DNA from 2 places in the Streptomyces sp. NPDC001415 genome. Region 1 is predicted to be linked to the other one. Evidence: riboswitches for the same ligand, from Rfam matches in the RefSeq annotation. Region 1 holds a riboswitch; the other holds the start of a gene.

Region 1 (11,017 bases):
TGCGGGGCGAGCGCACCCTGCTCACCGGCCGTGCGGTGACCGTCATTGACGGCGAGCTGCTGACCGCGCCCTAGGGAGGCGCCTCAACGACGCGGTCCCAGGGGCACGCCTCAAACGACGTAAGGGGCGTACGCAATAGACGTACGCCCCTTACCTCGCCGCTCCGGCTCATCACCTCTCGCTCCGGCTCACATCGTCGGCAGCCAGCTCACCTTCCCCGCGAGCAGCGCGTACCCGACGAAGGCCCCGACGTCGAGCAGCGAATGCGCCACCACCAGCGGCCCGACGCGCCGCCAGCGCCGGTAGAGCAGGACGAAGACCACGCCCATCACCATGTTGCCGAGGAAGCCGCCGATGCCCTGGTAGAGGTGGTACGAGCCGCGCAGGACGGAGCTCGCGACGAGCGCGGCCATCGGCGTCCACCCCAACTGCCCGAGTCTGCGCAGCAGATACCCGACGACGATCACTTCTTCGAGCACGGAGTTCTGCAGCGCCGAGAGAACGAGCACCGGGTACTTCCACCACACGTCGGGCAGCGACTCGGGGACGACGGTCAGATTGCCGCCCGCCGCCCGCGCCACCAGATAGAAGGCGAGCCCCGCGCTGCCGATCCCAGCGGCGATCAGTGCGCCCCGGCCGAGGTCGGACCAGGGCCGCGTCCGGTCGAAACCGATCACCCGCAGGCCGCCGGTCCGCTCGCGGAGCAGCAGATGCGCCACGAGGGCGACCGGCACGAGCGCCGTCGCGATCCCGAAGAGCTGCCAGGCGAGATCGAGCCACGGCCGCCCGGGAGCGTACGAGGTGTTGAGGTTCGCCGCCTGGTGCTTGAGGCCGCCCGGCTTGGTGAGTGAGCCGATGAAGCTGATCAGCGCCGAAACTCCGCTCGCGCCGAGCGACAGCGCGAGTACAAGCACGGTCTCGGACCGCAAGATCCGCGGTGAAGTCCCCTCTTCGGGAAGAGAATCAGCCACACGCTCGGCCTCCACCTGCACACCTGCCTCCAGTTGACGAATCGCGTTCCATCCCCACCGCCGCCCCGCTAGGGTCTCGAAAGAAATTACGAAGATCGCGCGCGACAGGCCGGGGGACGGGCGCCATTGCGATGGTGCGGTCTCCCTTTTCCTTGTTCAGGATTCAAGGAGGGGCACCACCGCCATGGGACGTCACAGCTTGCCCGACGACGCCGCGACCGGGAGCACCGGGGAGCGCGGGAGTACCGGTCGGCGCCGCACGGTCGCCCTCGCCACCGCTCTCGTCCTGACCGTGGCCGGGGGCACGGCCATCGCCGTACAGCGCGGGCTGCTCTCCTTCGGCCGCTCCTGCGCGGCCTCCGCCGTGCGGCTTGATCTGGTCGCCTCGCCCGATGTGGCGCCCGCCGTGAAGACCGTCGCCGACCGGGCCCGCAAGGAGAAGATCACTTCGGACGGCTCGTGCATGGACGTCCGGGTGACCGCCCGCGACTCCTACAAGGTCGCGGCTTCGTTCACTTCGGGCGGCAAACCCGACTTCTCCGTGTGGATTCCGGACTCCTCCCTGTGGGTGGACCGGGCGAAGGACACGAGCGGGTCGGCCACCGTCGTCACCGCGGGCCACGTCGCCGCCTCGCCCGTCGCCCTCGCCGCGGTGCCGGCCGCCGCCACGTCTCTCGGCTGGCCCGCAAAGACGTACACCTGGGCCGAGTTGACCGGGGCCGCGGCGCAGGACGGCAAGGTGCGCCTCGGCTCGGCCGACCCGGCGCACAGCGCCGCCGGGCTGCTCGCGCTGAGCTGCATCGGCAAGTCGGCGGCGAGCCGGGGCCCTGACGGCAGCACCCAGACCGCGGCCCTCGCCAAGCTGCTCTCGCAGCGGGTCTCCGACAGCGACGGCCAGGTCGCGGACACACTGGCTCGCGACAACTCGGCCGCAGAGAACGGCGATGCGCGCCGCAACCGGGCGGTGATCCTGTCCGAGCAGGCGGCCTTCGCGCACAACGCCTCACGCGGCGCGGGACAGGGCGTGCGGCTCTTCTACCCCAAGGACGGCGCGCCGCAGCTGGACTATCCGTACACGATGGTCCGCGAGGCGGGCATGAGCACCAATGAGAGCCGGGCCGCGATGCGTTTTCTGACGCTGCTCGGCGACCCCGAGTCCGTCGGGGTGCTTGCCGGGCAGGGCTTCCGCACGCCGGGCCAGCCCGCCGTCGGCCCGGTCGCCTCGGCCGCCGGGGGCGGTTCGCCGCAGCCGTACGCGAGCGCCACCGCCGATCCCCCGTCGGCACAGGAGCTGCAGGACACGCTCGGCATGTGGACGATCACCGTGCAGAGCGCGCGGCTGACGACGGTGGTGGACGCGTCGGGTTCGATGGCGGCCACGGTGCCCGGCTCGGGCGGACGCTCGCGGATGGAGGTCACCAAGGCCTCGCTGCTCCAGGCGCTTTCGCAGTTCACCCCCGAGGACGAGATCGGTCTGTGGGACTTCTCCACCCACCTCGATGGCTCACGCGACTACCGCCGCCTGGTGCCGACCGCCCGGCTCGGCGACCCGGCGGCCGGCGGCCGCACCCAGCGCGACAAGCTGACGGACGCGTTCGCCGCGCTCCAACCGGTGCCGGGCGGCGCGACCGGGCTCTACGACACGACACTGGCCGCCTACAAGGAGGCGACCTCGACGTACGCGAGAGGCAAGTTCAACGCGGTGGTGCTGCTGACCGACGGCGCCAACGAGGACCCCGGCAGCATCTCTCGGGCCGACCTCGTCGCGCAGTTGCAGAAGCTCACCGATCCCTCGAAGCCGGTGCCGCTGATCGCCATCGCGGTCGGCCCGGACGCCGACAAGAACGAGGTGCAGCAGATCGCGAAGGCGACCGGCGGCGCCGGGTACCAGGTGAACGACCCGGCCGACATCCAGGCAGTGATCCTTGAGGCGATCACGGCCTTGGGGCAGGCCCAGCGGCGCGGTTAGCGCTGGTCACTGGCCGGGAAAGCCCGTCGGCCAGGTGTGCACGGGCTCGCCCGCGAGCATCAGCTCCCGATAGCGCCGGGTGGTGGCCGCGAGCGCCGCCTCCCGGCCGAGCCCCGTGGCCAGCACCCGACGGTAGGTGTCGACCTGCCAGGACGCGCCGTTGACGCGACGCCGGCAGCGCTCCTCGATGATGCCGAGGTAGTGGTCCCGGTCGGCCGGCTCGACCCCCCACGCGTCAAGCCCGGCCGCCGCCAGCGGCAGCAGCTCCTCGCGTACGAGCTTGACCGCGGGCACCCGGGCGAGACCGCCGCCGCGCCGGGGCGCAGGCCAGAGCAGTTCGGCGTCGATGCCGTACCGGCACGCGGTGTCGAAGTTGGCGGCGGCCGACTCGAACGGCAGCCGCGTCCACACCGGCCTGGCCTCCTCCGCGAGCGCCCGCACCAGGCCGTAGTAGAAGGCCGCGTTGGCGAGGACGTCGGTGACGGTGGGCCCGGCCGGGAGCACCCGGTTCTCCACCCTGAGGTGCGGCACGCCGTCGGCGATCCCGTACACCGGCCGGTTCCAGCGGTAGATCGTGCCGTTGTGCAGCACCAGTTCCTTCAGGCGCGGCACTCCGCCGTCCGCGATGACGCTCAGCGGCTCCTCCTCGTCGCAGATGGGCAGCAGCGGCGGGAAGAAGCGCAGGTTCTCCTCGAAGAGTTCGTACGCGGACGTCACCCAGCGCTCCCCGAACCAGGTGCGCGGGCGCACCCCTTGGGCGCGCAGCTCGGCCGGTCTGGTGTCGGTGGCCTGCGCGAACACCGGGGGCCGCGACTCGCGCCACAGCTCCCGCCCGAACAGGAAGGGCGCGTTGGCGCCCACCACGATCTGCACGGCCGTGACCACCTGCGCCGCGTTCCACACCGCGGCGAACCGCGCGGGCGTCACCTGGAGGTGCAACTGCACGGAGGTGCAGGCCGCTTCGGGGGTGATCGACGCGGAGGTGCAGACGAGCCGTTCCACCCCCTGGATGTCGAGCGTGAAATCCTCCCCCCGGGCCGCCACTATTTGATCGTTGAGCAGGGTGTAGCGGTCGACGTCGGAAAGGTTCCCGGGTACGAGATCGTCCCGGGTCAGGGTCGGCAGAATTCCGATCATGATGATGCCCGCGTCGACCTCGGCGGCTTTGCGATCGGCATACCCGAGTCCGGTCCTCAACTCCTCGGCGAGCTGATCGAATACGCGGCCGCCGAGCCGGTGCGGGGCTATGTTCACTTCCAGGTTGAACATTCCGAGTTCGGTCTGGAAATCCCTGCTCGCGATGCGTTCGAGCACCTCGGCATTCATCATGCGCGGCATACCGTCGGGACCCGCGAGATTCAACTCCAGCTCCAGCCCCATCAGGTTCCTGGGACGGTCGAACCGCTTCTGGGCCAGGAGACTCCCGAGCCCCTCCAGGCACTGCTGTAACTTGTCCCGGTAGCGGTGCCGATCGGACAGGTCGAATCCGCCTGCCACGACCTTCTCCCCCATCGAAGGGTCCCTCCTCGAATGGGCAGCCAGCGACACCGGCCGCTCGCGTCACGGTCGATAATGCCCAGCCTCACTGATCCATAACGCCTGCGGGGCCAGCACCGAAGGAGTAGCCTCAGAAGCTGAGGTCTCCGGCACATTCAGCAGGCATACCGCAACGGGCAGTTACCAAGCGGTCGGCAATGGTGAAAAACACCGACGAGATTCGGCCGACCCCCGGCGGGGCACCTTTCCAGGTGAGGGGTCCGCACAGGACATTTCCTCGGGTAAATCGTCTGCACAGAAGGACCTGATACCGACTTGCGGGCAATATCGACGACAGCTAGCCGAAACATTGCGTGAACACGTGTCGTATAAACTCCGCAAACGAGGCAGAGAGTTGGCGCCCCGGCCATCGCACGACGGCCCCCCTCTGACCCCGCACCGCAGACAGCGCCGTCCGCACTGCCCACGCATCACCGTGTCTCCGAAGTGAGAGGCGACCCACCATGCCGCTGCATGTCCCCCCGGCCCCCGCGCCCGCCCTGCGCAGCGTCCTCGCGGCACTCGGTTCCCCCACCGCCGTCCGCGAGGCCCGCACCCCGGCCCTCCGCTCCGCCCCAGGTCCGCTCACCCCCGAACTCCCGCTCCCGCTGCACGTCCTGGACGGGATCACCCCGGGCGGCCGGACCCCGCGCACCCGCCTGGCCGGCTGGCGTTTCCTCATCAGCGACCCCGACCACCCGGTCGCCGCCGCGGACACCCGGCTCACGCCGGACGGCTGGACCTTCTCGCATTTCTTCGAGGGCCCCTACATCGCCTCGACGGCACGCGCGGTGCGCCAGGCCGAACTGCTCACCACGCACTACCAGCCCCGGCTGCTGTCGGTACCCGAGCTGTACATGCTCACGCTGTGGCTGCACGGCGACACCACCGCCGACGGCGCCTCGGGCACGCCCGCACCGCACGACCTGCTGGTTCCGCTGGCGCCCGCCCCGCCCGGCATCTGCGCCCACCGCCCGCTGCGGGTCAGCGAACTGCTGCCGGTGCTCACCCTGCGCCTGGCCCCTGCCCCGCTGCTCGGCCAGCCCGTCTGACCTCGCCTTCGGCGACGCGCGGAAAAGTGCCCCGCGACCGGTGTGGCCGCGGGGCACCGGTGTGTCTATGCTGCGTACGCGCCGTCTCCGCCATACGGGCTAGTCCTGGCGGGCCACTGCGAACCACCCGAAAAGACAAGCCAGTTGAGCTGAACCGTCCGTGCGGGTGATACGTCATTAAGCAGTAGGAAGCGCTGCCGCGAAATCCCTGCGGATTGACTCCCGTGGGGCAACACTGGGATCGGACCGACCGACTTACTACGGGGGGCGGCCATGAACAACAACGCATCGAGCCGCAGCACACTCACCACGACGCAGCGAAAGAACGCATCCATGTGCCAGCACCAGCCAGCCTGCCCGACAGCCTTCTCCGCCGACCGGGAAGCCGCGAAGCCCGTGGCACACCACCCGGAGCAGGGCTGGAGCCTGCTGTGCAACGGTGTCCTGCTCTTCGAGGACACCGGTGAGCTGCTGCCGGACGGGCAGATCATCGCCCCGCACCGGTCGCTCACGGCGGAGCAGGTGGCGACGGCCGCCTAGCGCGGCCTCGTACGGACAGCTCTCGTGCGGACTGGTCCCAGCGGACTCGTCCCGTACGGAAACACAAGGGCCGGCCCGGGGAAGACACCCCGAACCGGCCCTTACGCATGTCCGGTCAGTTGTCGTACTCGTCCAGCGGCGGGCAGGAGCAGACCAGGTTGCGGTCCCCGAAGGCGCCGTCGATGCGGCGGACCGGCGGCCAGTACTTGTCGGCGGCCGACACGCCGGCCGGGAAAACGGCGTCCTCTCGGCTGTAGGCGTGGTTCCACTCGCCGCCGAGCGCGGCCGCGGTGTGCGGGGCGTTGGCCAGCGGGTTGTCGTCGGCCGGCCAGGCGCCGGAGGCGACCTTCTCGATCTCGCCGCGGATCGCGATCATCGTGTCGCAGAACCGGTCGATCTCGGCCAGGTCCTCGGACTCGGTGGGCTCGATCATCAGCGTGCCGGCCACCGGGAACGACATGGTCGGCGCGTGGAAGCCGTAGTCGATCAGGCGCTTGGCAATGTCGTCGACGCTGACGCCGGTCGCCTTGGACAGCGGCCGCAGGTCCACGATGCACTCGTGCGCGACCAGTCCGTTGGGACCGGTGTAGAGCACCGGGTAGTGCGGCTCCAGGCGCTTGGCGATGTAGTTCGCGGCGAGCACGGCGACCTGGGTCGCGCGCTTGAGGCCCTCGCCGCCCATGAGACGCACGTACGCCCACGAGATCGGCAGGATGCCGGCCGAGCCCCACGGGGCGGCCGAGATCGGGCCGACGCCCGTCTCCGGACCGGCGCTGGGCTGCAGCGGGTGGTTCGGCAGGTACGGCGCGAGGTGCGCACGCACACCGACCGGGCCGACGCCGGGGCCGCCGCCGCCGTGCGGGATGCAGAACGTCTTGTGCAGGTTGAGGTGCGAGACGTCGCCGCCGAACTTGCCCGGCTTGGCGAGCCCGACCAGGGCGTTGAGGTTGGCGCCGTCGACGTACACCTGGCCGCCGGCCTCGTGGACCAGACCGCAGATGTCGGCGACGTGCTCCTCGAACACGCCGTGCGTGGACGGGTAGGTGATCATCAGCACCGAGAGCTCGTCGCGGTACTGCTCGATCTTGGCGCGCAGGTCGTCTGCGTCGACCTCGCCGTCGTCGGCGGTCTTGACGACGACGACCTTCATTCCGGCCATCACGGCGCTCGCGGCGTTGGTGCCGTGCGCGGAGGACGGGATGAGGCAGATGGTGCGCTGGGTGTCGCCGTTGGCGCGGTGGTAGGCGCGGACCGCGAGCAGACCCGCGAGCTCGCCCTGCGAACCGGCGTTGGGCTGGATGGACACCGCGTCGTAGCCGGTGACCTCGGCGAGCCGCTCCTCAAGCTCGCGGATGAGCGTGAGGTAGCCGGCGGCCTGCTCGACCGGAGCGAAGGGGTGCATCTGGCCGAACTCGGGCCAGGTCACCGGCTCCATCTCGGTGGTCGCGTTCAGCTTCATGGTGCAGGAGCCGAGCGGGATCATGCCGCGGTCGAGCGCGTAGTCGCGGTCGGCGAGCTTGCGCAGGTAGCGCAGCATCGCGGTCTCGGAGCGGTGCTGGTGGAACACCGGGTGGGTCAGGAATTCGTCGCTGCGCAGCAGGGCGGCGGGCAGGGTGTCGACGGCCGCGGCATCCAGTGCCTCGACATCCGCGTGGACCCCGAACGCGGCCCAGACGGCGGCCAGTTGGGCCCGGGTGGTGGTCTCGTCGCAAGCGATGGAGACGGTGTCGGCGTCGACCAGGTGCAGGTTGACCCCGCCCTGGCGGGCCGCGGCGACGGCGCCCGCGGCCTTGCCCGGGACCCGCACGGTGAGGGTGTCGAAGTAGGCGCCGTGGGCGACGTCGACACCGGCGGCCTTCAGGCCCTCGGCGAGCACGACGGCGTAGCGGTGGGTGCGCTGCGCGATCTGCTTCAGCCCGTCCGGGCCGTGGTAGACGGCGTACATCCCGGCCATGACGGCGAGCAGCACCTGGGCAGTGCAGATGTTGCTGGTGGCCTTCTCGCGGCGGATGTGCTGCTCGCGGGTCTGCAGGGCCAGACGGTAGGCCTTGTTGCCGTCCGCGTCGACGGAGACCCCGACGAGGCGGCCGGGCAGGCTGCGGGCGAACTTCTCCTGCACCGCCATGAACCCGGCGTGCGGGCCGCCGAAGCCCATCGGGACGCCGAAGCGCTGGGTCGTACCGACGGCGATGTCCGCGCCGAGCGAGCCGGGGGAGGCGAGCAGGGTGAGGGCGAGCAGGTCGGCGGCGACAGTGACGATCGCGCCGAGCTCGTGGGCCGCGTCGATGACGGGCTTCAGGTCGCGGACCTGGCCTGAGGCGCCCGGGTACTGGAGCAGCACGCCGAAGACGCCGCGCTCGGCCACCTCGGCCGGGATGCCCTCGCTCAGATCGGCGACGACGACCTCGACGCCGGTCGGCTCGGCACGCGTCTGGATCACGGCGACGGTCTGCGGCAGGGTGTCGGCGTCGACGAGGAAGACCCCGCCCTTGACCTTGCCCACGCGCCGGGAGAGGGCGAGCGCCTCGGCGGCGGCGGTGCCCTCGTCGAGCAGCGAGGCGCCCGACGTCGGCAGGCCGGTCAGCTCGGCGACCATGGTCTGGAAGTTGAGCAGCGCCTCAAGGCGGCCCTGCGAGATCTCCGGCTGGTAAGGCGTGTACGCCGTGTACCAGGCCGGGTTCTCCATGACGTTGCGCAGGATCACCGGCGGCGTGAACGTGCCGTAGTAGCCGAGGCCGATCATCGGGGCGAGCACCTGGTTGCGGTCCGCGAGCTGACGCAGCTCGGCGAGCACCTCGGCCTCGGTCCGCGCCTCGGGCAGCCCCAGCGCCCCGGCACTCTTGATGACGTCGGGGACGGCGGCGGCGGTCAGCTCGTCGAGCGAGCCGTAGCCGACCTGCGCGAGCATCTTCGCCTGAGCCTCGGCATCGGGCCCGATGTGGCGCTGCTCGAACGGGATGCCACGCTCCAGCTGGCTGAGCGGAATGCGGTTGGCGGTCATTACGGAGGCCTCCTGGTCGCACGACCTGCGAGGGGCACCACGGCGCGGGTACCCGGACGGCCTCCCCCTCTGTCATCTCAACCTGAGAGCTTCACCGGGGCGCGTAGAGGCGACCCGGTTTTCACCGTCGGTGAGGAAAGGTTCCGCCCGGGCCGAAGTGCCCGCGCATCCCCCGTCCTGCTTTCCAGAGTGACCTCGTCCGTGCGGTCCGTGGGCCTGAGAGATTCCGGGGAGGAGTTGCTCCTTCGGCGCCCGCCGAGAACTCAGTGAGCACTTCGGAGGACTCTCCCGCACGGGGTCAGCAGCCGTTTGCCAGCCTACCAGCGAGGTCCGAGCCCGAATCTTTGTCCAACTGCTCAAGTGGCCAACACCCGCGATGTGCACTTTCGTAGTGCTTATGGAGCAGTTGTGAACGGTTGCGACCAGTTGGAGGGACCGTGCAGACCGATATCGATCCGCGCAGCCTGATCGGCCGCAAGGCGTACGACCGCAGTGGACGCAAGATCGGAACGGTGGACGAGGTCTACCTCGACGACGCGACGGGCGCACCGGAGTGGGCGGCGGTGCGCACCGGCCTGTTCAGCCGGGACGCCTTCGTCCCGCTCGAACCCAGCACCCTGGTCGACGAGGCGCTGCACGTCCCCTACGAGCGCGCCCTGATCAAGGACGCCCCCGACTTCGGCGTGGGCCGCCACCTCTCCCCGGAACAGGAGCTCCAGCTGTATCACCACTACGGTCTGGACATCGCGGCCCCCGACCCCGGCCCGCCGCCGTCCGACCGCGACTTCGGCCGCCTTGCCAACGGCGACTCCTGACCGGCCGGGGCCCCACCTCCGGGCTCCGCCTCCGCCTCCCCGTCCGCCTCGGTCTCCGCCTCTGTCTCGGTCTCTGTCTCTGTCTTGGTCTCGATTTCCTCGACCGGGGACAGCGGCTCCGCCTTCTCCACCAGGGGCAGTGGCTCCGACGGCGCCAGGCCGGGGTCGTCCACCCTGAAGGTCCGCACCCGCCCCGGCACCAGCGAGGCCGGCGTCTCGAAGCGCACCGTGACCCGCCCCACGCCGCTGCCCTGCACCCATCCCGGCCCGTACTCGGCGTGCGTGACGTCGTGCCCGGCCAGCCACCGCCGCTGGGCCGGGTCCTCCACGGGCTCCGCCTCCGCAGCGGCCGCCGGGGTCTCCTCGTTCTCGGGCTCCTCCTCGGCCCGCGCCTCCGAGGCCCGCTCCTCGGCGGCCTGCGCGAACAGGTCCTCCTGCGTGAAGTCGGCGAGCCCGCTGACCCCCACGCCGAGCAGCCGCACGCCGCCCGTGGTGTCCACGGAGTCGAGCAGGCGCCCGGCGGCCTCCCGCACCACCCCCGGGTCGTCCGTGGGCCCGCGCAACGTCTCGGACCGCGTCAGCGTCGAGAAGTCGTAGCGGCGGACCTTGAGCACGATGGTGCGGCCGGAGTGCCCGGACGCCCGTAGCCGCTGCACACACCGGTCCGCGAGCCGGCCGACCTCGGTCATGATCCGCACCCGGTCGTGCAGGTCCACGTCGAAGGTGTCCTCCACCGACACCGACTTGGTGTCCCGCTCGGCCACCACGGGCCGGTCGTCGTGCCCGGCCGCCATCCGGTACAGCGAGGCCCCGTGCGACTTCCCGAGCAGCCGTACGAGCTCGTCCTCGCCGGCCTCGGCGAGGTCGGCCACGGTCGTCATCCCGGCCCGCCGCAGATGCTCCCCGGTGGCCGGGCCCACGCCCGGCAGGGTGCGCACCGGCATCGGGGCGAGGAGCTCCCGCTCGGTGCCGGGTTCTATGAGCACGAGCCCGTCCGGCTTCGCCTGCTCGGAGGCGATCTTGGCCAGCATCTTGGATCCGGCGAGCCCGACCGACCCGCTCAGCCCGGTGACCGCCCTGATGTCCCTGCGCAGCCGCTCACCGGCCTCCCGCGCCGTGACCGACCCGAAGGC
Region 2 (11,017 bases), on a different contig from region 1:
AGGTGATCAGCTCCGGGTGCTGGAGCAGGGCCAGGATCGCGAGGACCAGGAACGCGGAGGTGGAGACCGCGCCCGCGCCGAACATGGACACCGCGACCGCGGCCAGCATCTCGTCGGTGAGGTGCGCGGACTCCCGGTCCTCGCGCAGCGCCGCGAGCCGGCCGAGCAGGCTGCCGGGGTCCAGACCGGGCGCGTTGAGGCGCTCCACCATGTACCCGAGGTCCTTGTACCAGTTGAGCCCGGCACCCTCGAAGGTGTGCGCGCTGGTCATGAAGGCCGTGTCCAGGCCGGACATCAGGCGGCGCCAGTCGGCGAACGGCACCCCGATGACCTGGCAGTGCAGCGCCGCCGAGAAGGGGTCGGCGAACCCCGCCCGCAGGTCGGCCGGCGGGCCCTCGGCCAGCAGCGCGTCGACGAACTCGCCTGCCCGCGCCCGCAGTTGACCGGCGAGCCCGTCGGCGCGCGGGCTGAGGGACTTCATCACGGCGGTGCGAAGGCCCGCGCTGTTGATGTTGCCCATGTTGTTGACGACCTCGGGCGGGATCGTCAGCGCGTACTGCCGGGGCGCCCCGGCCTTCGCGGTGTCCTTGAGGCTGAACCGCGCGTCCTCCAGGACCTGTTTGGCCAGCGCGTGACTGCTCACCAGCCAGGCCTGGTCGCCGGTGAGCGTACGCACCCGGGCCACCGGCTGCTTCTCGCGCAGCCAGGCGCACTCCTCGGGCAGCACGTCGCCGCGGCGCGAGAGCGGGAAGTCGAGTACGGGCTCGGGGGTCATGCGGCGATTCCTTCCGGGCGCACCACGGCGTAGGCCTGATTGCGGGACGGGTCGGTCGCAAGGAAATGCCGCACCCGCCGGTGCGGCAGCTCGTACACCGGATTGCCGGCGAATTCCGAGAGCCCGTGCACGCCGACGGGTATGCCCGGCGGGCCGGCCTCCTCGACGCCGCGCAGGATTCTGCGGCGTACCGCCTTGAGTTCTTTCGAGGCGCGCCGTGCCGCGTGCTCCTCGTCGTGGCCGAGCGCGCTGAACAGCTCGGCCACATGGAGGTCGGCGTACACGATGTCGATGCGGGAGAACCGTGCCGAAGCCCAGCGGACGAGTTCGGTGATGCGGCCGGCCCTGAAATAGCTGTTTCCCGGACTCACACCGATGAGGACGTGATCGCCCTCGTCCCCTGTGTGGTGGCAACTTCGCGTGAAGGGCTGCACGGTGAATGCTTCAGTTGTGATGGTCACAGCTGTAACGCCCCAGCGCCGCTAGTCCCTGGGTGCCCTGTGCTCCCGGTGTGGCGGCGACAGCAAGAAGTTATCCGCCAAGTGCGGAGCGTGAGGAAGTGGCGGCGTGAAGTTGGCGCGAACTGCTCTTTGGCGGGCGGGAAACAGTCCTTTCCGTGTTTCGGACAGTCAGGGTCCCGGGCCCGTCGGTCCGGACCCGTTATCAGTGCGCGACCAGCAGTGCCTCCGAGCCGACCGGCCGGAACCCCGCCGCCTGGAAGGTGCGCACACTGCGTGCGTTGCCCGGCGACTGCTGCGCCCAGAGCACCGGTTCGGGCGCCAAATGCCGTGCTGACAGGGCGAGTTGGACGCCCAGCCCCCGACCGCGCGCCGACTCGTCGAGCTCGACGGCGACCTCCCAGCGGCCCGCCACGCCCCGCCCGAGTATCAGGACGCCGCCGTCCGCCGCCCAGACCCGCACGTCGTCCCGGAACTTCAGGGCCCGGGCCACCCTCGGGTGCTCAGGGTCCTCGATCTCGGTCAGCGCCAGCGGCGGCTCGCCCGGCAGGGCAGGCGCGCAGGTCAGCAGGTCGACGCAGTTCATCGAGCGGCCGGTGCGGGCCATCAGGGCGGCCAGGAACCCGGGGTTCATCGACGCGCCGAGGGGGTCGGCGTTCGTCGCGGCCAGCGTGGCCCGAAGCCAGTCCTCGTCCTCGTCCAGGAAGATCACCGAGTGGGCGGTGAACGCCAGTACGCCCGCGTCGCGCGGCCCCGGCTGCGCCACCACCGTCGTACCGCCGTCGGCCGGCGGGAACCGCCCCTGTGCCGCGGCCGCCAGAATGTCGCCGAGTCCGCCGCCCATCCGATCCACCATTTCCCCGTTCCTGTTCTTTTCGCTTCTTCTCGTCCCGAGGCCTTGAGTCTCCACCCACTGGAAACCGGACACTCGACAACATGATCGACGACGGCCCGGAAACCCTCACCATCGGGCAGCTCGCCCGCCGTACCGGACTGCCCGTGCGCACCATCCGGTACTGGTCCGACATCGGCGCCCTGCCGCCCGTCGGCCGCTCCCACGGCGGCTACCGGCTGTACGACGCCGAGTCCGTGGCCCGCCTTGAGCTGGTGCGCACCCTGCGTGAACTGGGGCTCTCCCTGGACGACGTACGCCGTGTGCTCGCCCGGGAGGTCACGGTCGCCGAGGTCGCCGCGGCCCATGTCGCGGCCCTCGACGCCCAGATCCGGGCGCTCAGGGTGAGCCGGGCCGTCCTGTCGACCGTAGCCCGACGGCAGTCCGACACCCAGGAGACGACCCTCATGAACAAGCTGGCCAGGCTCTCGGCGCGCGAGCGCAAGCAGATCATCGACGACTTCACCGACGCGGTGTTCGCCGGCCTCGACGACACCAACCCGCACTTCCACGCCCGGGTCCGCGGCGTGGCCGCCGAGCTGCCCGACGACCCCACCCCCCAACAGGTCGACGCCTGGATCGAGCTGGCCGAGCTGGTCGAGGACGAGGGCTTCCGGGCGCTGATGCGGCGCATCGCCGAGACCAACTCCGAAAGCTTCAGGGAGCGTTCGCGCGAACCGCAGGCCTACCTCGCCTTCGCGAAGAAGGTCGCCCTGCTCGTGGGCGAGGCCCAGGAGCGCGGCGTCGCACCCGAGAGTCCCGAGGCCGACGCGGTGCTGAGCGAACTCCTCGGCGAGGGCGCCGACCGGGCGGCCCTGCTCGACCGGGTCGGCGTCAGCCCCGACCTGCGCGTCGAGCGCTATTTCCAGCTGCTCGCCGTCATCAACGGGTACGAGCAGCCGCCGAGCGCGGCCGCCGCCTTCCAATGGCTGGCCGCCGCACTGCGCGCCCACGTCGGCAGCTAATCTGACCCGCGTCAGAAACGCATCAAGCAGTAGGCACCAACAAAGGGGTGGACCCAGTGGCGGACATCGAAGAGGCGCGCAAGGCGTTCGCGAAGCTCGACATCGACGGCGACGGACGCGTCACCGCGAGCGAGTACAAGGCGGTCATGGCGCAGCTGGGCGACTTCCACGTCACCGAGACGGTGGCCCAGGCCATCATCAAGGCCAAGGACGCCAACGGCGACGGCAAGCTCTCCTTCGAGGAGTTCTGGGCCTCGCTGAACAAGTGACGCCGATCGGCCCCGGTGGCGTGTTCCCGCTCGCGCGGTACGCCACCGGGGGCGGCCCGGAATAACTCCCCGGGCCCGCGAGTTCCCCGGAGCGTGCCAACGCACCATCTCCGGAAGGCCAGCTCATGAAGATCGGCATCATCGGCGCGGGCAACATCGGCGGCAACCTGACCCGCCGCCTCACCGCGCTCGGCCACGAGGTTTCGGTCGCCAACTCCCGCGGCCCGCACACTCTTTCCGCCCTCGCCGAGGAGACCGGCGCGACGCCGGTCACCGTCGCCGAGGCGGCCGACGGCGCACAGGTCGTCGTGGTCACCATCCCGCTCAAGCACGTCCCCGACCTGCCCAAGGGGTTCCTCGACGGCGCGGCCGACGGCTTCGCCGTCATCGACACCGGGAACTACTACCCCAAGGAGCGCGACGGCCGGATCGACGCGATCGAGGACGGCCTCACCGAGAGCCGCTGGACCGAGCAGCACATCGGCCACCCGGTGATCAAGGTCTTCAACGGCACCTACGCACAGGACCTGTTGGAGCGGCCGCGCCCGCAGGGCGACCCCGAGCGGATCGCCGTGCCGGTGGCCGGCGACGACGAGGCCGCCAAGCGCCTGGTGCGCGAACTCGTCGACGAGCTGGGCTTCGACACCGTGGACGCGGGCGGCATCGACGACTCCTGGCGCCAGCAGCCCGCGACCCCCGTCTACGGACTGCGGGGCGGCGTCGCGGAAGTCGCCGAGGCGCTGGCGGCGGCGCCCAGGGAGAGGCCGGCCGCCCACAGCTTCTAGGTGCTCAGCACTCGATGATGTTGACGGCGAGGCCGCCGCGGGCCGTCTCCTTGTACTTGACGCTCATGTCGGCCCCCGTCTCCTTCATCGTCTTGATGACCTTGTCCAGGGACACCTTGTGGCTGCCGTCGCCGCGCATCGCCATCTTGGCGGCGGTGACGGCCTTCACGGCGGCCATGCCGTTGCGCTCGATGCACGGGATCTGGACCAGGCCGCCGACCGGGTCGCAGGTCAGACCCAGGTTGTGCTCCATGCCGATCTCGGCCGCGTTCTCGACCTGCTCGGGGGTGCCGCCCAGGACCTCGGCGAGCGCGCCCGCCGCCATCGAGCAGGCGGAGCCGACCTCGCCCTGGCAGCCCACCTCGGCGCCGGAGATCGAGGCGTTCTCCTTGAACAGCATGCCGATCGCGCCGGCGGCCAGCAGGAAGCGGACGATGCCGTCCTCATCGGCGCCGGGCACGAAGTTCATGTAGTAGTGAAGGACCGCCGGGATGATGCCCGCGGCGCCGTTGGTGGGCGCGGTCACGACCCGGCCGCCCGCCGCGTTCTCCTCGTTGACGGCCATCGCGTACAGCGTCGCCCACTCCATGGCGTGCGCATCGGGGTTGCCCTCGGCGCGCAGCTGGCGGGCGGTGGTGGCGGCGCGGCGGCGGACCTTGAGGCCGCCGGGCAGGATGCCCTCGCGGGACATGCCGCGCGAGACGCAGGCCTGCATGACCCGCCAGATGTCGAGCAGGCCGGAGCGGATCTCGTCCTCGGTGCGCCAGGCCTTCTCGTTCTCCAGCATCAGCGCGGAGATCGAAAGACCGGTGTCCCGGGCGAGCCGGAGCAGCTCGTCCCCGGTGCGGAAGGGGTGCTTGAGGACGGTGTCGTCCGGCACGATCGGGTTGTCGCCGGCGACAGCGTCCTCGTCGACGACGAAGCCGCCGCCGACCGAGTAGTACGTCTTCTCCAGGAGCAGCGCGCCGTCGATGTCGTACGCGAAGACCGTCATGCCGTTGGCGTGGTACGGCAGCGCCTTGCGGCGGTGCAGGATCAGGTCGTCGTCGTAGGCGAAGTCGATCTCGTGCATGCCGAGCACGTTGAGCCGCCCGGAGTCCTTGATCCGCTCCACCTGCTCGTCCGCGGTCTCGACGTCGACCGTGCGCGGGGAGGCGCCCTCCAGGCCGAGCAGGACCGCCTTCGGCGTGCCGTGGCCGTGGCCGGTGGCGCCGAGCGAGCCGTACAGCTCGGCCCGTATCCGCACGGTGTGGGCGATCAGGCCCTCGTTCTTCAGGCGCGCGGCGAACATCCGGGCCGCCCGCATCGGGCCGACGGTGTGGGAGCTGGACGGGCCGATGCCGATCGAGAACAGGTCGAAGACCGAGATGGCCACGGGGGACTCCTTGAGGGGTTGGTAGACGCCGTTGTCTGCCGGGGTGGTGCAGAGCAAAGCTGGCACAGCATGGGATGGGGCACCGCGCTCACTACCAGTGTGCGCGGTGCCCCGGGGCTTCGTCCCGAAATGAACCGGGAACTAAAGCGTACGAAACTACTTCAGGCCGGGGTACAGCGGGTGCTTCGCTGCCAGAGCGGACACCCGGGCGGCCAGGGCGTCCTTGTCGAAGTCCGGCTTCAGGGCCTCGGCGATGATGTCGGCGACCTCGCGGAAGTCGTCGTCGCCGAAGCCGCGGGTGGCGAGCGCCGGGGTGCCGATCCGCAGACCCGAGGTGACCATCGGCGGCCGCGGGTCGTTCGGGATGGCGTTCCGGTTGACCGTGATGCCGACCTCGTGGAGGCGGTCCTCGGCCTGCTGGCCGTCCAGCTCCGAGTTGCGCAGGTCCACCAGGACCAGGTGCACGTCGGTGCCGCCGGTCAGGACGTCGACGCCGACGGCCTTCACGTCCTCCTGGACCAGGCGCTCGGCCAGGATCCGGGCGCCGTCCAGGGTGCGCTGCTGGCGCTCCTTGAACTCCGGGGAGGCGGCGACCTTGAACGAGACCGCCTTGGCCGCGATCACGTGCTCCAGGGGGCCGCCCTGCTGACCGGGGAAGACCGCCGAGTTGATCTTCTTGGCGAGCTCCTGCGTCGACAGGATGACACCGCCGCGCGGACCGCCCAGGGTCTTGTGCGTGGTGGTGGTCACGACGTGGGCGTGCGGCACCGGGTTGGGGTGCAGACCCGCGGCGACCAGGCCCGCGAAGTGGGCCATGTCGACCATCAGGTACGCGCCGACCTCGTCCGCGATCCGGCGGAACGCGGCGAAGTCCAGCTGGCGCGGGTAGGCGGACCAGCCGGCCACGATCAGCTGCGGCTTCGACTCCTTGGCCAGGCGCTCGACCTCGGCCATGTCGACCTCGCCGGTCTCGTCGACGTGGTACGGGACCACGTTGTAGAGCTTGCCGGAGAAGTTGATCTTCATGCCGTGGGTCAGGTGGCCGCCGTGGGCCAGGTTCAGACCCATGATCGTGTCGCCCGGCTTGAGCAGCGCGAACATCGCGGCCGCGTTCGCCTGGGCGCCCGAGTGCGGCTGCACGTTGGCGGCCTCGGCGCCGAAGAGCGCCTTGATGCGGTCGATCGCGATCTGCTCGACCACGTCGACGTGCTCGCAGCCGCCGTAGTAGCGGCGGCCCGGGTAGCCCTCGGCGTACTTGTTGGTGAGGACCGAGCCCTGGGCCTCCATGACCGCGACCGGAGCGAAGTTCTCCGAGGCGATCATTTCGAGGGTGGACTGCTGACGGTGGAGCTCGGCGTCGACGGCGGCGGCGACGTCCGGGTCCAGCTCATGGAGGGGCTGGTTCAGAAGCGACATCAGACGATCCCTGTTTCCCTGTATCCCTGTGGTTTCCGGGTCAGCTGGCGAAGTCGGTGTACTCGTCGGCGGAGAGCAGGTCGCCCGGCTCGTCCGTGACCTTCACCTTGAACAGCCAGCCGCCCTCGAACGGAGCGGAGTTCACCAGGGCCGGGTCGTCCACGACGTCCTGGTTGGCGGCGACGACCTCACCGGTGACGGGGGAGTACAGGTCGCTGACCGACTTGGTGGACTCCAGCTCGCCGCAGGTCTCGCCCGCGGTCACCGTGTCACCCACGTTCGGAAGCTGTACGTACACGACGTCACCGAGCGCGTTGGCCGCGTGCTCCGTGATGCCGACCGTCGCCACACCGTCCTCGGTGGCCGACAGCCACTCGTGCTCCTTGCTGTAACGCAGCTGCTGGGGGTTGCTCATGACCTGAATTCTCCTGTACGCGGGGGAGTGCTGATGACGGGGTCTCGACGAGTGTCTCGGACAGCGAGACGAGAAGCGTGGTGCGGCAGGGACGCGAGGGTCACTTCTGGCGCTTGTAGAAGGGCAGCGCGACGACCTCGTACGCCTCGTGCGTCCCGCGGATGTCGATGCCGACCCCGGCGGTTCCGGGCGCGGCGTGCGCGGCGTCCACGTACGCGATGGCGATCGGCTTGCCAAGGGTCGGCGACGGGGCGCCCGAGGTGACCTCGCCGACGACCTCGCCGTCCGCCACGACCGAGAAGCCGGCACGCGGCACCCGGCGGCCCTCGGCGACCAGCCCGACCAGCTTGCGCGGCGGGTTCGCGGCGGCCTTCTCGGCGGCGGCCTCCAGCGCCTCGCGGCCCACGAAGTCGCCGTCCTTCTCGAACTTCACGACCCGGCCGAGCCCGGCGTCGAAGGGAGTGAGCGCGGTCGTCAGCTCGTGCCCGTACAGCGGCATGCCCGCCTCAAGACGCAGCGTGTCGCGGCAGGACAGGCCGCACGGCACGAGGCCCGCGTCCTGGCCGGCCTCGGTCAGCGCGCGCCACAGCCGCTCGGCGTGCTCGGGCGCCACGAACAGCTCGAAGCCGTCCTCGCCGGTGTAGCCGGTGCGGGCGATGAGGGCGGGAACACCGGCGACGGTGCCGGGCAGACCGGCGTAGTACTTCAGGCCGTCGAGGTCCGCGTCCGTGACGGACTTCAGGATGCCGGGGGACTCGGGGCCCTGGATGGCGATCAGCGCGTACGCGTCGCGGTCGTCGCGGACCTCGGCGTCGAAGCCGGCCGCGCGCTCGGTGATCGCGTCGAGCACGATCTGCGCGTTGCCCGCGTTGGCGACCACCATGTACTCGGTCTCACCCAGGCGGTAGACGATCAGGTCGTCGACGATCCCGCCGTCCTCCTGGCAGATCATCGTGTACCGGGCGCGGCCGGGGCCGATGGTGGCGATGTTGCCGACGAGCGCGTAGTTCAGCGCCTTCATGGCCTCGGGGCCGGTGACGGTGATCTCGCCCATGTGGGACAGGTCGAACAGCCCGGCGCGGGTCCGTACGGCGTTGTGCTCGTCGCGCTCGCTCCCGTACCGCAGCGGCATGTCCCAGCCCGCGAAGTCGGTCATCGTGGCGCCCAGCGAACGATGCAAGGCATCGAGGGCGGTGAGGCGGGGGGCGTTGCTCATGGATGTGGCTCCAAGGTCCCGGGGCATGACGGTCGAGGACATCCTCCCCATCTGTCATCGGAACCTGAGAGGTTCACCGGCGCGCGCTGCGCGTCACGGCTTGCACCTTGGGTGGGGACGCCCGGCAGGGGACGGCCCGCTTTTCAGATCTGCCTCACCCGCGCGGTACGGGGCCTGAGAGATTCAAGGGAGGAACTTGCTCCTTCGGCGCCCCAGCTCACAGTGCTGAGGACTCTCCCGCGCGGATTCGAACGGCCGGTATGCAGTTGGCGCGCACATCATTGCACGCATCCCGGAAGCGGCAAATCGTTGGCGAGCTATTACCGTCTCTTTACACTTCGTGGGCAGGGGTCGCGGGACCCGAACAGGGGGGAGAGCCATGACGGTTGGACGGAACACGGGCCAGGTGCGGGAAGTGCCCGCGGCGGAAGGCCTCGGTCTTCAGGGGCCGGGAGGACGGACACGGCCGGAGGTACGGGATCTGCGGGGGCGGCCCGAGCAGACCCCGCCGGAGCTGCTCTTCGACGCGGGCGACGTCGTGGTGGTGTCGGGTCTGCCCGGCAGCGGCAAGACGACGCTGATGCGCCGCGCCGTCACCGACCGCCGCATCGACTCCCAGGACACCCGGCTCGCCTGGCAGCGACGGCTGCCCGGGATTCCGTACGCCCTGTACCGCCCGCTGACCCGGACCGCGCACTTCGCCAGGACCTGGTGGGCGCTGCGCTCCGGCGACAGCCTCGTCGTGCACGACTGCGGTACGCAGGCGTGGGTACGGCACTGGCTCGGCCGCGGGGCCCGGCGCAGGGGACGCACGCTGCGGCTCGTCGTGCTCGACGTGCCGGCCGGCACCGCCCTGGAGGGCCAGGCGATCCGGGGCCGCTGGGTGTCGAAGTACGCCTTCGCCCGGCACCGCGGCGCGGCCCGCCGCCTCATAGCCCAGGTGGAGGCCGGGCGGCTGCCGACCGGCTGCGCGAGCGCGGTCCTGCTCGACCGGGAGTCGGCCTCCGCGCTGCACCGCATCGGCTTCGGGAAGTAGCGCCCCGTGGCGCGCGCCGGGCCCTTTCCCGGCACCCTTTCCCCACCCCGCGCCCTCGGCGCTAGGGTCGTGGGGCACGACAGCAGTCGGGGGAGAAGGACGGCACATGAACTTTCCGGAGCAGGCGTTCGCGCATCCGCACGGCGGCGGAGGCTGGCCGGGCAACGAGCTCGAAGAGGCCCTGGCGGCGGCGCTCGGCCACGCCGACGCGGGTCCCCGCCTCATAGAGGTGCTCGGCCGCAGCGTCGTCTGGGTGCCACTGCCCAACGGCGGCAGCCAGGACAGCGCCGACCTCGACCTGCCCACCATGGAGCTCGACGGCGCCCCCTACGTCCCCGTCTACAGCTCCGAGCAGCAGTTCCTGCAGTGCGTCGGCTCCCACATGTCGTTCGCGGTGGCACCCGCCGTCGAGTTCGCCCGCGGGCTCCCGCCGCAGCTCGGCATCGCGGTCAACCCCGAGGGCGCGGTGGGCATGCCGCTGCCCCCGCCCGCCGTGGCCCAGCTGTGCCGTACCGGGCGTACCGCGCTCGACGGACCCGCGTCCGGCGCCCGGGTACGCCTCTTCGAGCCGGACTGGCAGGAGGACCCGGTGGAATTCCTGGGCGTCGCCTCCGAGGAGTTCGAGGCGACCGGTGTGGTGCTCAGCGCCCGCCGCGCGCTCGCCTCCATCGAGGGCGACTCGCCCACGCTCTTCATAGGCGTGGAGTTCTCCACCTGGGACGGGGCGGGCCGCAACGCCCCCATGGAGGCGCTCGGCCGCGCGCTCGGCCGGGTCCCGGTCGGCTGGCCGGTCAACCTGGTCCTGCTCGATGTGACCCAGGATCCGGTCGCCACCTGGATGCGCGAGCGGGTGCGACCGTTCTACGCGCGGGCCCAGTAACAACCGCCGGGTACGTCGCGGCAGGTCCCGCCGGGTCATGGCGGTGTCTGTACGGCGGCTTAACCTGGTTTCATGACTCTTGTATCCCCGCAGCCGCACGCGTGTGCCCGGGGCTGCGGGGCGGCGCAGGCGTCGGCACGGTGGATCGAAGAGGGGCGGGACCCAGGGTGAGCGCGTCAGGCACCGCGGCGGCCGGGCAGGTCGAGCACATGCTGCGCCAGGTGACGCCCGGGCGCTACGACGTGTACGAGGCGCTGCTCCACGCCCTCGCGGACCCCGCGTCCGGCCGGCTCTGGATGCTGCTGTGGAACGGCCGCCCGGGCTCCCCGGACGCCCAGTACGGAAACATGGAGGTCGACGGCGTCGCGTACGCGCCCTGTGTGACCTCCGCGCAGGAGCTCGCCGCCAGCGGCTGGAACCGGGCGCACGAAGTGACCGGCGCCCTCGAAGTCGCCCGCGCCCTCTACCCCGATCGGTACGGGATCTGGCTCAATCCGCACGCGCCCGGCGGCGGCGTGGGCATCCCCTGGACCGA

What was found. A riboswitch is a leader RNA that binds a small molecule or an ion and turns the genes downstream of it on or off. The one in region 1 is predicted to bind glycine.
Region 2: another riboswitch for glycine. It lies ahead of gcvT (glycine cleavage system aminomethyltransferase GcvT); the one in region 1 lies ahead of gcvP (aminomethyl-transferring glycine dehydrogenase).

Annotation. Positions count from the first base shown of each region.
Region 1 is NZ_JBSFIE010000023.1:9,183-20,199, reverse strand. It holds gene ACWC2B_RS26320 (PhzF family phenazine biosynthesis protein) at 1-74, shown strand, start outside; gene ACWC2B_RS26315 (CPBP family intramembrane glutamic endopeptidase) at 189-971, opposite strand; gene ACWC2B_RS26310 (VWA domain-containing protein) at 1,156-2,940, shown strand; gene ACWC2B_RS26305 (glutamate--cysteine ligase) at 2,947-4,452, opposite strand; gene ACWC2B_RS26300 (hypothetical protein) at 4,941-5,528, shown strand; gene ACWC2B_RS26295 (DUF5999 family protein) at 5,862-6,068, shown strand; gene gcvP (aminomethyl-transferring glycine dehydrogenase) at 6,184-9,069, opposite strand; glycine riboswitch at 9,264-9,370, opposite strand; gene ACWC2B_RS26285 (PRC-barrel domain-containing protein) at 9,507-9,884, shown strand; gene ACWC2B_RS26280 (DNA polymerase IV) at 9,800-11,017, opposite strand, start outside.
Region 2 is NZ_JBSFIE010000008.1:290,074-301,090, reverse strand. It holds gene ACWC2B_RS14140 (cytochrome P450) at 1-775, opposite strand, end outside; gene ACWC2B_RS14135 (tRNA-dependent cyclodipeptide synthase) at 772-1,236, opposite strand; gene ACWC2B_RS14130 (GNAT family N-acetyltransferase) at 1,439-2,089, opposite strand; gene ACWC2B_RS14125 (helix-turn-helix domain-containing protein) at 2,170-3,090, shown strand; gene ACWC2B_RS14120 (EF-hand domain-containing protein) at 3,147-3,359, shown strand; gene ACWC2B_RS14115 (NADPH-dependent F420 reductase) at 3,485-4,144, shown strand; gene ACWC2B_RS14110 (L-serine ammonia-lyase) at 4,149-5,519, opposite strand; gene glyA (serine hydroxymethyltransferase) at 5,676-6,935, opposite strand; gene gcvH (glycine cleavage system protein GcvH) at 6,976-7,350, opposite strand; gene gcvT (glycine cleavage system aminomethyltransferase GcvT) at 7,451-8,566, opposite strand; glycine riboswitch at 8,720-8,816, opposite strand; gene ACWC2B_RS14090 (AAA family ATPase) at 8,946-9,602, shown strand; gene ACWC2B_RS14085 (enhanced serine sensitivity protein SseB) at 9,709-10,482, shown strand; gene ACWC2B_RS14080 (enhanced serine sensitivity protein SseB C-terminal domain-containing protein) at 10,650-11,017, shown strand, end outside.